3 regions of the Pseudescherichia vulneris genome follow, and region 3 is predicted to be linked to each of the others. Evidence: predicted binding sites of a transcription regulator. Region 3 holds the regulator's gene; each other region holds the start of a gene.

Region 1 (4,642 bases), 950 kb from region 3:
AAGCCGATTGCCGGGCGACTGGCGTTCTATCCCAACCGGGAAGCGGCGCTGGCGGATCTGTAAAGATTAGGGTGCGGCGTACCGGCGCTGCATCATTACCCCAATCGCCTGCTGTAGCCAGGCCAGCACCTCGGGGGTCATCCAGGTTCCCTTCATCAGCAGCGGCTCCTGCTGCATAGCAACGCGGAATTTCTGCTGGGTAGTGGGATTGTCCCCGGCGTAGGACTGGAAAAGTGCAAGCCAGTTCTGCGCCAGCTGCTGACCCTGTTCGGACGCAGGATCGCACCCCTCCCGCGTCGCCTGGTGCAGCTTCGCCACCAGCGGCGGCCACTCCGCCAGGCGGTCAAAATAGTGCGCGCGGGTAAAGGCCATCTCCTGCGGGGTAAGATAACGCTGCCAGATAGCCAGCTTGCTCTCAGCAAAGGTACGGGTGATGTAGTCGATAATCTGCGGCGTAATGCCCGTCCGCTCGCGCATCTGCGGCTCCACGCTGTGCATCTCATTAAGACGGGTCAGAAACTCCGGCTTGCCTGCTGTATCCTGCTCCAGGCGATCCATCCAGCGGATCGCCAGATCCATCGCGTTGGCATCGGTCTCGACAACCTTTTGCGCCATCAGCGTCTGCGCTTCCGTGACCAGCGCCGCCCAGAGGGAAGCCAGCTGTTCGCCTTCGGCGGCAAACGGCAGCTGCTGTAACTCATCTTTGGTAAACCAGCGATCGTACATATTCATTAACTCCAGAGTCTGTAGCCAGGACTCCAGATCCGGTTCGCTCTCCCCTTCCAACCCGCTACGCAGCGTGCAAAGCTGGTCGCGCAGCGTATGAATGCTGCGCAGTTGCCTGTCCAGCAGTGCGATTTGCGCATCGAGCAGATCGGGAAGCGAGAGCGTATCCTGCTCCAGAAAGTCCTTGATTTCGGCAAGCTCCAGCCCCGCTTTTGCCAGCGCCTGGATCATATGCAGGCGCTGGACATCTGCAAGGTTATAGAGTCGGTAGCCTGCCTCGCTTCTGGCGGAGGGCAGCAGCAGCCCGGTTTGTTCGTAGTGGTGTAACGTGCGAACGGTGATGCCGGCGCGTTTCGCCAGCTCGCCTACCTGAATTAACATTGCGGCTCCTTGTCCTAACCAGTGGCGCTACTCTGGGGCCTTACGTTACGTGAGGGTCAAGACGCAATGCAAAAATAAAAGCGAAAAAAAACGACTCCCATGAGTCGCTTACTGTTTTCCAGGCCGGGTAAGCGCAGCGCCACCCGGCAAAATAGATAGTTATCATCAGCTATGCTTATGTTGATCCCGGCGGCAGCGTTTGTCGTAGTGGCGTAACCACCAGTACTTATCGCACACCTGCTCGTGGCCGCCGACGCGTGCCCCTGCCAGCCAGAGAATGGCCCCAAGGAAGATGCTCAGTATGGCCCCGTGAGCGAAATACTGCGGCAGGTTAAGCTGCGGAAGCTGATTTAAGATGGAGTAACCGACGCCAACGACCATCACCACTAATCCTAAACCCATAAGCGCATTACCGAGTCTCGATGCGTTTTTGCGTTTCATATGTCACCTCCAGCGTTGTGGTCTGAACGGGAAACATCCCCAATCCTTATGGATAAAGTATAGGCAGGGCGTCTTTGACAGGGTGCGGGCGAGATCACATTTATAAATATCTTATTCACAGAACTTTACATATAAACCGCTGAACTCAATCAACTTCTAATAGTTATAAATAGCAATTATTCCTGTTTTTATCTTTTAGCGGCAGAATTTTGTCAACGCCCGCGCTACCACGTAAACTACGCGCCAAAGAGTGAACTTTTCAGGAAAAGAGACGTGACGATTAAACTGATTGTCGGCCTTGCCAACCCGGGCGCGGAGTATGCTGCTACCCGGCATAACGCCGGAGCCTGGTATGTCGACCTGCTGGCCGAACGCTATCGCGCCCCGCTGCGGGAAGAGCCTAAATTCTTTGGCTTTACTTCACGCATTAACCTGGCAGGCGAAGATGTGCGTCTGTTGGTGCCGACAACATTTATGAACCTCAGCGGTAAAGCCGTTGCAGCGATGGCAACCTTCTACCGTATCAACCCGGACGAGGTGCTGGTAGCCCACGACGAGTTGGATCTTCCTCCCGGCGTAGCAAAGTTTAAGCTGGGCGGCGGCCACGGCGGTCATAACGGCTTAAAAGATATCATTAGCAAATTTGGCAATAACCCCAACTTTCATCGCTTACGGATAGGAATTGGCCATCCAGGGGATAAAAACAAAGTTGTGGGCTTTGTGCTGGGCAAACCGCCTACCTCTGAACAGAAGCTCATTGATGACGCCGTTGACGAAGCGGTGCGCTGCACCGAGCTGTGGCTGAAAGAGGATTTGGTCAAGGCGACCAATCGCCTGCACGCGTTTAAGGCGCAGTAGCCTTGGACAATGCCATTTTTGCCGCGCAGCGCGTCTGTAACGTGTATAATAGGCTAAGTTATTAACTTTTCAGCGATCTGTTTCATCTAACAGGTTGTTTATCAAGATATTAAGGTGATGTAAACCATGGGATTCAAATGCGGTATCGTCGGCTTGCCGAACGTCGGTAAATCTACCCTGTTCAATGCGCTGACTAAGGCGGGCATCGAAGCTGCCAACTTCCCGTTCTGTACTATTGAACCGAACACCGGCGTGGTGCCGATGCCGGATCCGCGCCTCGATCAGCTGGCGGAGATTGTTAAGCCACAGCGCATTCTGCCGACCACGATGGAGTTCGTTGACATCGCGGGCTTGGTAAAAGGCGCGTCCAAAGGTGAAGGCCTGGGTAACCAGTTCCTAACCAACATCCGTGAAACCGAAGCCATCGGCCACGTGGTGCGCTGCTTTGAGAACGACAACATCATCCACGTAAATAACAAAGTGGATCCTGCTGACGATATCGACGTCATCAACACCGAGCTGGCGCTTTCCGATCTCGACACCTGCGAGCGCGCCCTGCAGCGCGTACAGAAGAAAGCCAAAGGCGGCGATAAAGATGCGAAAGCGGAACAGGCTGCGCTGGAGAAATGCCTGCCGCAGCTGGAAAACGCCGGCATGCTGCGCGCCCTGAAAAACCTGACGGAAGAAGACAAGGCGGCCATCAAGTACCTGAGCTTCCTGACGCTGAAACCGACCATGTACATCGCTAACGTCAACGAAGACGGTTTCGAGAACAATCCTTACCTGGACAAAGTGCGTGAAATCGCTGCCGCTGAAGGTTCAGTCGTGGTTGCCGTTTGCGCCGCCGTTGAGTCCGACATTGCCGAGCTGGACGATGCCGATCGCGAAGAGTTTATGGCCGAACTGGGCATCGAAGAGCCGGGTCTGAACCGCGTTATCCGCGCCGGGTATGAACTGCTGAACCTGCAAACCTACTTCACCGCCGGCGTGAAAGAAGTTCGCGCCTGGACTATTCCGGTGGGCGCAACCGCTCCGCAGGCCGCAGGCAAGATCCACACCGATTTCGAGAAGGGCTTTATCCGCGCTCAGACCATCGCCTTTGAAGACTTTATTACCTATAAAGGCGAACAGGGTGCGAAAGAAGCCGGTAAAATGCGTGCCGAAGGGAAAGACTACATCGTGAAAGATGGCGATGTGATGAACTTCCTGTTCAACGTGTAATTCGCTTTCGTTGCAAATAAAAATCCACGCTTCGGCGTGGATTTTTTTCGTCCTTATTAACGATCCCCTTAATAATCAGCCACATACCTTCACCTCATTTTTAGCCGAGCAATAGCTGTCTGAATTTTCAAATTTCAACAACAACCCTGCCCTAAATCAAATTCAAGGCATGTTGTCCCGCCTCGTCAATTGACATGTTCCGCCGGAAGTATTTAATGCCAGAGCATTAGAGACCGCCTATTTATCTGCAACATACGTCAGGGACGCGCTATATGTCGGAACTCAGTTCATCCACTCTGCTCAATGAAGGTCAGATAATACTTCCTGACGGCTATCAAGATCGCACCGTCAATATCTTTATGTCCTTTGCTAAGGACGCCCCATCATTCACCGTTTCCCGCGATAGCCTGAAGCCAAACGAAGCCCTTGCTGCCTACATTGACCGCCAGCTCGCTCAGATGCAGCAACACCTTAAACAGTGGCAGCAGAGCGAGCGATGCCCTGCCACGCTGGGCGAGAACGTGTCGTACGGTGAGATTGTTCATGGCAGCTACCAGCGCAACGGGCGACAGGTCTGGCAGCAGCAGGCGGTGTTTAATCTGCAGGGAGCGCACATCCTTGTGTTCACCATGACCGCAACGGTGATGCTGACCGAAGCGGATAATGTCCTGTTCGATTCCCTGCTTAAGCGCTTTCGTCTTCACGCCTGACAACAGGGAGAGGGGTTATGTTTGAAGCCGCACGCGTCGGGGATGATATCGGTCACTCCGCTGCCCTGGCCGGGATGGTGGCCGGTACGCTCGTGGGTGGCTTCATTGCCGCTGCGGGAGGCCTCGCCGCAGGGGCACTGCTCTTCACCGGTCTGGGCGCGTCCTGCCTGGGCGTGGGTGTGCTGCTTGTCGGACTCAGCGTTGCCATGGGCTGGCTTACCGGCGAACTGGCAACGGCGGCGCGGGACACGCTGGCAGAGGGCGGTGCCGACAGCATGACGCAGCAGGGCGTCATCACTACCGGC
Region 2 (4,642 bases), 2.9 Mb from region 3:
AGTTCCGTAAAACGCGCGAACACTAATCACCTCTGCTCTCCAGAGCACGGCAGCCGCCGTGCTCTGTCACTTTCCCTGTCTTATTAGTCCCTTGCGGAATGTTCTTAAATAGCCCGCTTTTTGCTTTTATCGCCTGTTTTTTATCTTCTCTCCCAAGCGCTTTTTAAATTGTTGGCTATATTTAACAAAGTGATTACCAAACGTGTGGATGAATGCACTGTTCAATGCGTGAATAAAAGCGTTTCATCCCACACTCTTTTTTAGTCACATGATTAATCGCTGTACGACAGGGTGTTATTCACCTTAGCAGCAAAGTGGCCTTGATGGCTGCTCAAAGCCCAAAACGTGGGCAAACTGAAAGGAATAGATCGATGACTATGACAAGACTGAAGATTTCTAAAACCCTGCTGGCTGTTGTATTAGGTTCTGTTGTTGCAAGCGGTTCTGCCATGGCAGAGACCAGCGCAACTGACAAAGCGCAATCTTCGGCGCACAGCGCAGGTGAAAAAATCGATAGCTCTATGAATAAAGTCGGTAACTTCATGGACGACAGCGCGATCACCGCCAAAGTTAAAGCAGCGCTGGTCGATCACGACAGCATTAAGAGCACCGACATCTCTGTCAAGACTGACAAAGCTGTTGTCACCCTGAGCGGTTTCGTTGAGAGCCAGGCGCAGGCTGAAGAAGCGGTAAAAGTTACTAAACAGGTTGAGGGCGTCAAGTCCGTTAGCGATAAGCTGCACGTGCGCGACGGCAAAGACTCTTCTGTGAAGGGCTATGCAGGTGATACTGCTACCACCAGCGAAATTAAAGCTAAGCTGTTAGCTGATGACATCGTTCCGGCACGTAAAGTGAAAGTTGAAACCACCGATGGTGTGGTCCAGCTGTCCGGTACGGTGGATTCCCAGGCACAAATCGAACGTGCGGAGAGCATCTCCAAAGCGGTCGATGGTGTGAAAAGTGTGAAAAACGATCTTAAAGTTAACAAGTAATCTCATAATGCGATCCCCCGCAGTGTAACGGGGGACGTGAGCATCACACCGAGTAAGTATCGCCGGTGAGTAGCCTGAGCACTCACTAACAGCGGTAACGTTAACTATGGTAAAGGAAAGGAGAATCTTATGTTTCGTTGGGGCATTATATTTCTGGTTATCGCGTTAATCGCCGCTGCTCTGGGCTTTGGTGGCTTGGCGGGTACGGCAGCAGGCGCAGCGAAAATTGTTTTTGTTGTCGGGATCATTCTGTTCCTGGTCAGCCTGTTCATGGGACGTCGGCGTCCGTAGCGAGCCGTGAATTCCCGCTAATCGTAAAGCCAGTCCTTGTGACTGGCTTTCACGGTTTCTGACAGCCCAAAAATGCGATAGGCTTCTAATAACTAAAATAATGGAAGGAAAGCAGGGTGGGGCAGCGAATTCCCGTTACGCTCGGCAATATAGCGCCGCTGGCGTTGAGTTCCTTTCGCCCAGGGCGGCTCGCCTTAGTTTGTGAAGGCGGCGGTCAACGAGGCATTTTCACTGCCGGCGTGCTGGACGAATTCATGCGCGCGCAATTCAATCCCTTTGAACTCTTCTTCGGCACCTCCGCTGGCGCACAAAATATCTCGGCCTACCTCTGTCATCAGCCTGGTTACGCGCGCAAAGTCATCATGCGCTACACCACCTCCCGTGAATTTTTCAATCCGGTGCGCTTTGTGCGCGGCGGCAACCTAATCGATCTCGACTGGCTGGTGGAGTCTACCGCCAGGGATATGCCGCTGGCGATGGATACCGCCGCCCGCCTGTTTGACGTAGGCAAGCTGTTCTACATGTGCGCCTGCCGGGGCGATGACTACACCCCTGGCTACTTCTCGCCAACCAGCCAGACCTGGATGGATCTGATCCGCGCTACCAGCGCTATCCCCGGTTTTTACCGCAGCGGCGTTATGCTGGACGGGATTAACTATCTCGACGGCGGCATAAGCGACGCCATTCCAGTGCAGGAGGCGGCAAAGCGGGGGGCGAAAACCATCGTAGTGATCCGCACCGTGCCGTCGCAGATGTACTACACGCCGCAGTGGTTTAAGCGCATGGAGCGCTGGCTGGGCGAGGGCAGCCTTCAGCCTTTCGTTAACCTCGTTCACCACCACGAGAACAGCTATCATGCGATCCAGCAGTTTATTGAGAAGCCTCCTGGCAAGCTGCGGATCTTTGAGATCTACCCGCCGCGCCTGCTGAAGAGCATGGCCCTCGGCAGTCGCCTGCCTGCGCTGCGCGATGACTACAAGATGGGGCGGCTGTGTGGCCGCTACTTCCTCGCCACCGTGGGTAAGCTGCTGGTGGATGAGCCGCCGCTGCTGCGCCATGCGCCAAGAATTATCACCCCGGCGACGGTGGTCGTACCGCCTGCGGTGGTGGCAAACGATGTGCTGACCACCCCGCTGGTCGATGCGCCGCAGGCCAACGATACGACCTTCAATAACGAGAACCTGGCATGACGCAACGTTTTATCGATACCCACTGCCACTTTGACTTTCCGCCCTTTACCGGCGAGGAGGCGCAGAGCCTGGCTCAGGCCAGCGCAGCGGGCGTTGAGGCGATTGTCGTTCCTGCCACCGAAGCGGCCAATTTTCCCCGCGTGCTGGCGCTGGCGGAGCGGTTTGACGCCGTCTATGCCGCGCTGGGCCTTCACCCGATCGTGATAGAAAATCATACGCCAGCGTGCATTGACAGATTGGCCGAGCAGCTCGCCGCACGGCCTACCCGGCTGGTGGCGATAGGGGAGATTGGGCTGGATCTGTATCGACAAGATCCGCAGTTTGATAAGCAGGAACAGCTGCTTGATGCGCAGCTGCGGCTGGCAAAGCAGTACGATCTGCCGGTGATCCTTCACTCCCGGCGTACTCATGACAAGCTGGCGATGCATCTCAAGCGTCATAGTCTGCCGCGCACCGGCGTCGTACACGGTTTTGCGGGTAGCCTGCAGCAGGCCCAGCGTTTTGTCGAGATGGGCTACCGGATTGGCGTCGGAGGCACTATCACCTATCCGCGGGCGAGTAAGACCCGCGACGTTATCGCCCGCCTGCCACTCTCCTCTTTACTGCTGGAGACCGATGCGCCGGATATGCCGCTCAACGGTTTCCAGGGACAGCCTAACCGCCCCGAGCAGGCTGCCCGCGTCTTTACCACACTCTGTGAGCTACGTCCGGAGTCCCCGGATGAGATAGCTGCTACGCTTCTTGATAATACCTATCAAACGTTTATGTGAAAATTTTATCATTTCTCTCCCGCCTGGCGCGATATTCCGTCGATATGTCGCGTTTTAGGGCGCTGTTATGTTAGAATTCTAACATGTCAGCCGTTCCGGGCAGTGCCGCAACGAACGGCTTAAACAGTGACGTATCTCACATTGATATTGTGCAACATTGCATGACGTTTTTATTAACTGTGATGTTCGTCGAAGTGTCGTGGCGGGAGGATGTTAGAATAGTAACAGACCCGCCCGGTTAAACAATGAACCGGCAAACGCCGTCTTCAGCTTCTGGAGAGTGTTATGACTGATTTAACTGCAAGCAGCCTGCGCGCATTGCAACTGATGGATTTGACCACCCTGAACGATGATGACACCGATGCGAAAGTGATCGCCCTGTGTCACCAGGCGAAAACCCCGGTAGGTAATACCGCCGCCATCTGCATCTACCCGCGTTTTATTCCGATTGCGCGTAAGACGCTGAAAGAGCAGGGCACGCCGGAGATCCGCATCGCCACGGTGACGAACTTCCCGCACGGCAATGACGATGTTGAGATCGCCCTGGCAGAGACGCGCGCGGCCATTGCCTACGGTGCGGACGAAGTGGACGTGGTGTTCCCTTACCGGGCGCTGATCGCCGGCAACGAGCAGATCGGTTTCGATCTGGTTCAGGCCTGTAAAGCCGCCTGTGCAGAAGCCAACGTGCTGCTGAAGGTCATCATCGAAACCGGCGAGCTGAAAGAGGAAGCCCTGATCCGTAAAGCTTCTGAAATCGCTATCAAAGCAGGCGCAGACTTTATTAAAACCTCTACCGGCAAGGTGCCGGTCAACGCCACCCCGGAGAGCGCGCGCATTATGCTGGAAACTATCCGCGACCTGGGCGTGGAGAAAACCGTAGGCTTCAAACCGGCGGGCGGCGTGCGTACGGCAGAAGATGCCGCGCAGTTCCTGGCCATTGCCGACCAGTTGTTCGGCGCAGAGTGGGCTGACTCACGTCACTACCGCTTTGGTGCGTCTAGCCTGCTGGCGAGCCTGCTGAAGGCCCTCGGCCACGGCGACGGCAAAAGCGCAAGCAGCTATTAAGAGTCGATTCGCCTGATGGCGCTTCGCTTATCAGGCCTACTGGATCGTAGGGCGGGTAAGCGTAGCGCCACCCGCCAATTCTGATGCTATACACCAGGGGGTTACCTTGTTTCTCGCTCAAGAAATCATTCGAAAAAAACGCGATGGCCATGCCCTCAGCGACGAAGAGATCCGCTTTTTTATCAACGGCATTCGTGATAACACCATTTCAGAAGGTCAGATCGCCGCGCTGGCGATGACCATCTTCTTCCATGACATGGCAATGCCGGAGCGCGTCTCCCTGACCATGGCGATGCGCGACTCGGGTACGGTGCTGGACTGGAAAAGCCTCAGC
Region 3 (4,642 bases):
CACTGGCTGCATAATGCGTTTGGCCCAGCGCCGACGGCGGCAGTAGGCTACTCCCTCGGCGGCAATATGCTTGGCTGCCTGCTGGCTAAAGCCGACGATAGCCTGCCGCTCAACGCGGCGGTGATTGTCTCAGCGCCGCTGGTGCTGGAGGCCTGTAGTCTCCATATGGATAAGGGTTTTACACGCTTCTACCAGCATTACCTGCTGAACCTGCTGAAAGCCAACGCCACGCGCAAGCTCAAGGCCTATCCCGGCTCGCTGCCGATCGATCTCGCCCAGCTCAAGCGCGTGCGCCGCATCCGTGAGTTTGATGATCTGATCACCGCGAAGGCGCACGGGTTCGATGATGCCATTGACTATTATCGCCGAAGCAGCGCCATGCCGGTCCTGCCGCAGATCCGCAAACCGACGCTGATTATCCATGCCAAAGACGATCCCTTTATGGATCACCACGTCATTCCGGCGGCGGGTCATTTACCCGCTAATATTGAGTATCAGTTGACCGAACATGGCGGCCATGTTGGCTTCGTTGGCGGCACGCTACGCCGCCCTGAGATGTGGCTTGAAAAGCGCATCCCCGACTGGCTGGCACCCTATCTGGAGGCATAGATGATTATTCCCTGGCAAGAGGTTCCACCCGAGACGCTCTACAGCCTGATTGAGAGCTTTGTCTTGCGCGAAGGCACCGATTATGGTGAACATGAGCGTTCGCTTGAGCAAAAGGTTGCCGACGTAAAGCGTCAGTTGGAAACGGGTGAGGCCGTGCTGGTGTGGTCAGAGCTACACGAGACGGTCAATATTATGCCCCGTAAACAGTTTCGCGAATAACGCTGCGTCAGGCGATCCGCCCTCTTCTGCTGTTTATCAGGGAGTCGTTCGCTATGTCAGCCAAACATCCGGTGATTGCTGTGACAGGTTCCAGCGGTGCAGGAACCACCACCACCAGCCTCGCCTTTCGTAAAATTTTTTCTCAGCTCGGGCTGCGCGCCGCCGAGGTGGAGGGCGATAGCTTCCACCGCTATACCCGTCCGGAGATGGATATGGCAATCCGCAAGGCGCGCGATGCCGGGCGGCATATCAGCTACTTTGGCCCGGACGCCAACGATTTTGGCCTGCTGGAGCAGACCTTTATCGAGTATGGTCACAACGGCACCGGGCAGGCGCGCAAGTATCTGCACACCTACGACGAAGCCGTGCCGTGGAACCAGGTTCCGGGCACCTTTACGCCGTGGCAGCCGCTGCCGGAACCTACCGATATTCTGTTTTATGAGGGGTTGCACGGCGGCGTGGTGACGCCCCAGCACGACGTGGCACGCCATGTGGATCTGCTGGTGGGGGTGGTGCCGATTATCAACCTGGAGTGGATCCAGAAGATGATCCGCGACACCAGCGAGCGCGGCCACTCCCGGGAGACGGTGATGGACTCGGTGGTACGCTCAATGGATGACTATATCAACTTCATTACGCCGCAGTTCTCCCGCACCCACATCAACTTCCAGCGCGTCCCCACGGTCGACACCTCAAACCCTTTCGCAGCCAAAAATATTCCCTCGCTGGACGAGAGCTTTGTGGTGATCCACTTCCGCGATCTGGAGGGGATAGATTACCCCTGGCTGCTGGCGATGCTGCAAGGCTCGTTTATCTCCCATATCAATACCCTGGTGGTGCCGGGCGGCAAAATGGGGCTGGCGATGGAGCTGATCATGCTGCCGCTGGTGCAGCGGCTGATGGAAGGCAAGAAGATTGAATAAGGCAATGCGCGTCATGTAGGCCCGGTAAGCGCAGCGCCACCGGGCATAAAATCATCCCTCAATCACTTCGTATGAATGGGTGATGTTAACCGCTTTCTCCAGCATCAGCGCCACGGAGCAGTACTTCTCCGCCGAGAGATCTACCGCGCGGGATACCGCCGCATCCTTCAGTTCTTTGCCGGTAACGATAAAGTGCAGGTTGATGTGGGTGAAGAGACGCGGGGCCTCTTCCCGGCGCTCGGAGGTCAGCTTCACTTCGCAATCGGTCACGCTATGACGGCCTTTCTGCAGGATCGACACCACGTCGATGGCGCTGCATCCGCCTGCCGCCATCAGCACCATCTCCATCGGGCTGGGGGCTTTATCCCCGGAGTTGCCGTCCATTAAAACCTGATGGCCAGAGGCGGATTCGCCGAGGAACGTTAACCCTTCAACCCATTTTACGCGTGCTTGCATTTTCATCACTCCAGAGTGGCAATTTTCCCGACAGATTACGCGCGCCGAGTAAAACGCGCAACGGAAGGCGACATCCATCAAGCTGAAGCGAGACACCAGGAGACACACGGCAAAAGCTATGCTAAAACAGTCGGGATGCTACGGTAATGTATTGACATTATGCAGGTATGCAGAGGACTTCAACCATTACAGGCCGCACGCTTATATTGACGGCCCCCTTCCCAGGATTCGGGAAGCATATGATTGCAACCCCAGCCGCCGGATGCGTCCCGCGACTGGCGCCAGCTTATAACAGAGGATAACCGCGCATGGTGCTTGGCAAACCACAAACAGACCCGACTCTCGAATGGTTCTTGTCTCATTGCCACATTCATAAGTACCCATCGAAGAGCACGCTGATTCACCAGGGTGAAAAAGCGGAAACGTTGTACTACATCGTCAAAGGCTCAGTGGCAGTGCTCATCAAGGACGAAGAAGGGAAAGAGATGATCCTCTCTTACCTGAACCAGGGCGACTTTATCGGTGAACTGGGCCTGTTTGAAGAGGGCCAGGAGCGCAGCGCATGGGTACGGGCGAAAACCGCCTGTGAAGTGGCCGAAATTTCCTATAAAAAATTCCGTCAGCTGATCCAGGTCAACCCGGATATTCTGATGCGTCTTTCGTCGCAGATGGCACGCCGCCTGCAGGTCACTTCTGAGAAAGTGGGTAACCTCGCCTTCCTCGACGTCACCGGCCGCATCGCGCAGACCCTGCTGAACCTGGCTAAACAGCCGGACGCCATGACCCATCCGGACGGGATGCAGATCAAAATCACCCGCCAGGAGATCGGCCAGATCGTCGGCTGCTCCCGTGAAACCGTAGGCCGTATTCTGAAGATGCTGGAAGATCAGAACCTGATCTCCGCGCACGGCAAAACCATCGTCGTCTACGGAACACGTTAAGCTTTAAGAACGGCGTATCGCCTCTGCGGACGCCGTTTTTGCTCTTCTCCTCATGTGGCGCAGGTTAATCTACCACCCCGAAGTTAACTACGCACTGCGGCAAACGCTGGTGCTGTGTCTTCCTGTGGCCATCGGTCTGGCGCTGGGTCATCTTCAGCATGGTCTGCTATTCTCGCTGGTGCCCGCCTGCTGCAACATTGCCGGTCTTGATACGCCGCACAAACGCTTCTTTAAGCGCCTGGTTATCGGCGGCTCGCTGTTTGCTGGCTGTAGCCTGGCGGTGCAGCTGCTGCTGGGGGCCAACGTTGCGCTCCCGCTGATCCTCGCCGGATTGGCAATGCTGCTGGGCGTCACGGCGGAAATCAGTCCTCTACACGCACGTCTGCTGCCCGCTTCGCTTATCGCCGCTATCTTTACCCTCAGCCTGGCGGGCAATATGCCGGTCTGGGAACCGCTGCTCATCTACGCCCTGGGCACGCTCTGGTATGGCGCATTTAACTGGTTCTGGTTTTGGCTGTGGCGCGAGCAGCCCCTGCGCGAATCATTGAGCCTGCTCTACCGCCAGCTCGCCGATTACTGCGAGGCGAAATACAGCCTGCTGACGCAGCACGCCGATCCGGAGAAGGCCCTGCCGCCGCTGCTGGCGCGTCAGCAAAAGGCGGTGGATCTCATCAGCCAGTGCTATCAGCAGCTGCATATGCTCGCCGCCAACCAGCATAACGACTACAAGCGTCTGCTGCGGGCGTTTCAGGTGGCGCTGGATCTGCAGGAGCACATCTCGGTCAGCCTGCACCAGCCGGAAGAGGTGCAGAAGCTGGTGGAGCGCAGCCACGCCGAAGCGGTGATCCGCTGGAATGCGCAGGTGGTCGCTGCCCGGCTTCGGGTGCTGGCAGACGACATTCTGTACCATCGCTACCCGACCCGCTTCACCATGGAGAAGCAGATTGGTGCCCTGGAGAAGATCGCCCGCCAACATCCGCAAAATCCGGTTGGGCAGTTCTGCGCCTGGCACTTTAGCCGCATCGCCCGCGTGCTGCGCACCCAGCGCCCACTCTATACCCGCGACCTGATGGCCGACCAGCAGCGCCGCCAGCCGCTGTGGGAGGCGCTCAAGAGTTATCTGTCGCTGAAATCTCCGGCGCTGCGCAATGCCGCCCGCATCAGCGTCATGTTGAGCATCGCCAGCCTGATGGGCAGTGCCCTGCATCTGCCGAAGCCCTACTGGATCCTAATGACGGTGCTGCTGGTTACGCAGAACGGCTACGGCGCTACTCGGGTACGTATTTTACATCGGGCGGCAGGCACACTGGCAGGGTTAACGGTTGCTGGCGTTGCCCTGCACTTCCATGTTCCGGAGGGGTATACCCTGCTGGGCATGCTATTTATCACGCTAATCAGCTACCTGATCATTCGCAAGAGCTACGGCTGGGCGACGGTAGGATTCACCATTACGGCGGTGTACTCGATTCAAATTCTGACCCTGAGCGGCGAGAA

The links. Region 3 encodes CRP, which controls carbon source genes, mostly activating them, when cyclic AMP is high. Its sites were predicted from a motif close to ATGTGANNNNNNTCACAT; they were not measured.
Region 1: pth (aminoacyl-tRNA hydrolase) is a predicted target of CRP. The motif match lies at 1,631-1,648, and genes of this name have one in related genera.
Region 2: deoC (deoxyribose-phosphate aldolase) is a predicted target of CRP. The motif match lies at 3,368-3,385, and genes of this name have one in related genera.

The regions. Positions count from the first base shown of each region.
Region 1 is NZ_LR607338.1:2,191,216-2,195,857, forward strand. Features, by position in the region: gene dauA (C4-dicarboxylic acid transporter DauA) at 1-63, shown strand, start outside; gene FN633_RS09350 (MerR family transcriptional regulator) at 67-1,107, opposite strand; gene ychH (stress-induced protein YchH) at 1,273-1,548, opposite strand; gene pth (aminoacyl-tRNA hydrolase) at 1,822-2,406, shown strand; gene ychF (redox-regulated ATPase YchF) at 2,533-3,627, shown strand; gene FN633_RS09370 (DcrB-related protein) at 3,900-4,337, shown strand; partial or broken gene FN633_RS09375 (PAAR domain-containing protein) at 4,355-4,642, shown strand, end outside.
Region 2 is NZ_LR607338.1:4,183,149-4,187,790, reverse strand. Features, by position in the region: gene prfC (peptide chain release factor 3) at 1-26, shown strand, start outside; gene osmY (molecular chaperone OsmY) at 372-992, shown strand; gene FN633_RS17425 (DUF1328 domain-containing protein) at 1,122-1,283, shown strand; gene FN633_RS17420 (patatin-like phospholipase family protein) at 1,400-2,473, shown strand; gene FN633_RS17415 (TatD family hydrolase) at 2,470-3,243, shown strand; gene deoC (deoxyribose-phosphate aldolase) at 3,529-4,308, shown strand; gene deoA (thymidine phosphorylase) at 4,415-4,642, shown strand, end outside.
Region 3 is NZ_LR607338.1:1,242,188-1,246,829, forward strand. Features, by position in the region: gene FN633_RS05110 (hydrolase) at 1-609, shown strand, start outside; gene FN633_RS05115 (YheU family protein) at 610-828, shown strand; gene FN633_RS05120 (phosphoribulokinase) at 882-1,751, shown strand; gene FN633_RS05125 (OsmC family protein) at 1,803-2,207, opposite strand; gene crp (cAMP-activated global transcriptional regulator CRP) at 2,516-3,148, shown strand; gene FN633_RS05135 (YccS/YhfK family putative transporter) at 3,201-4,642, shown strand, end outside.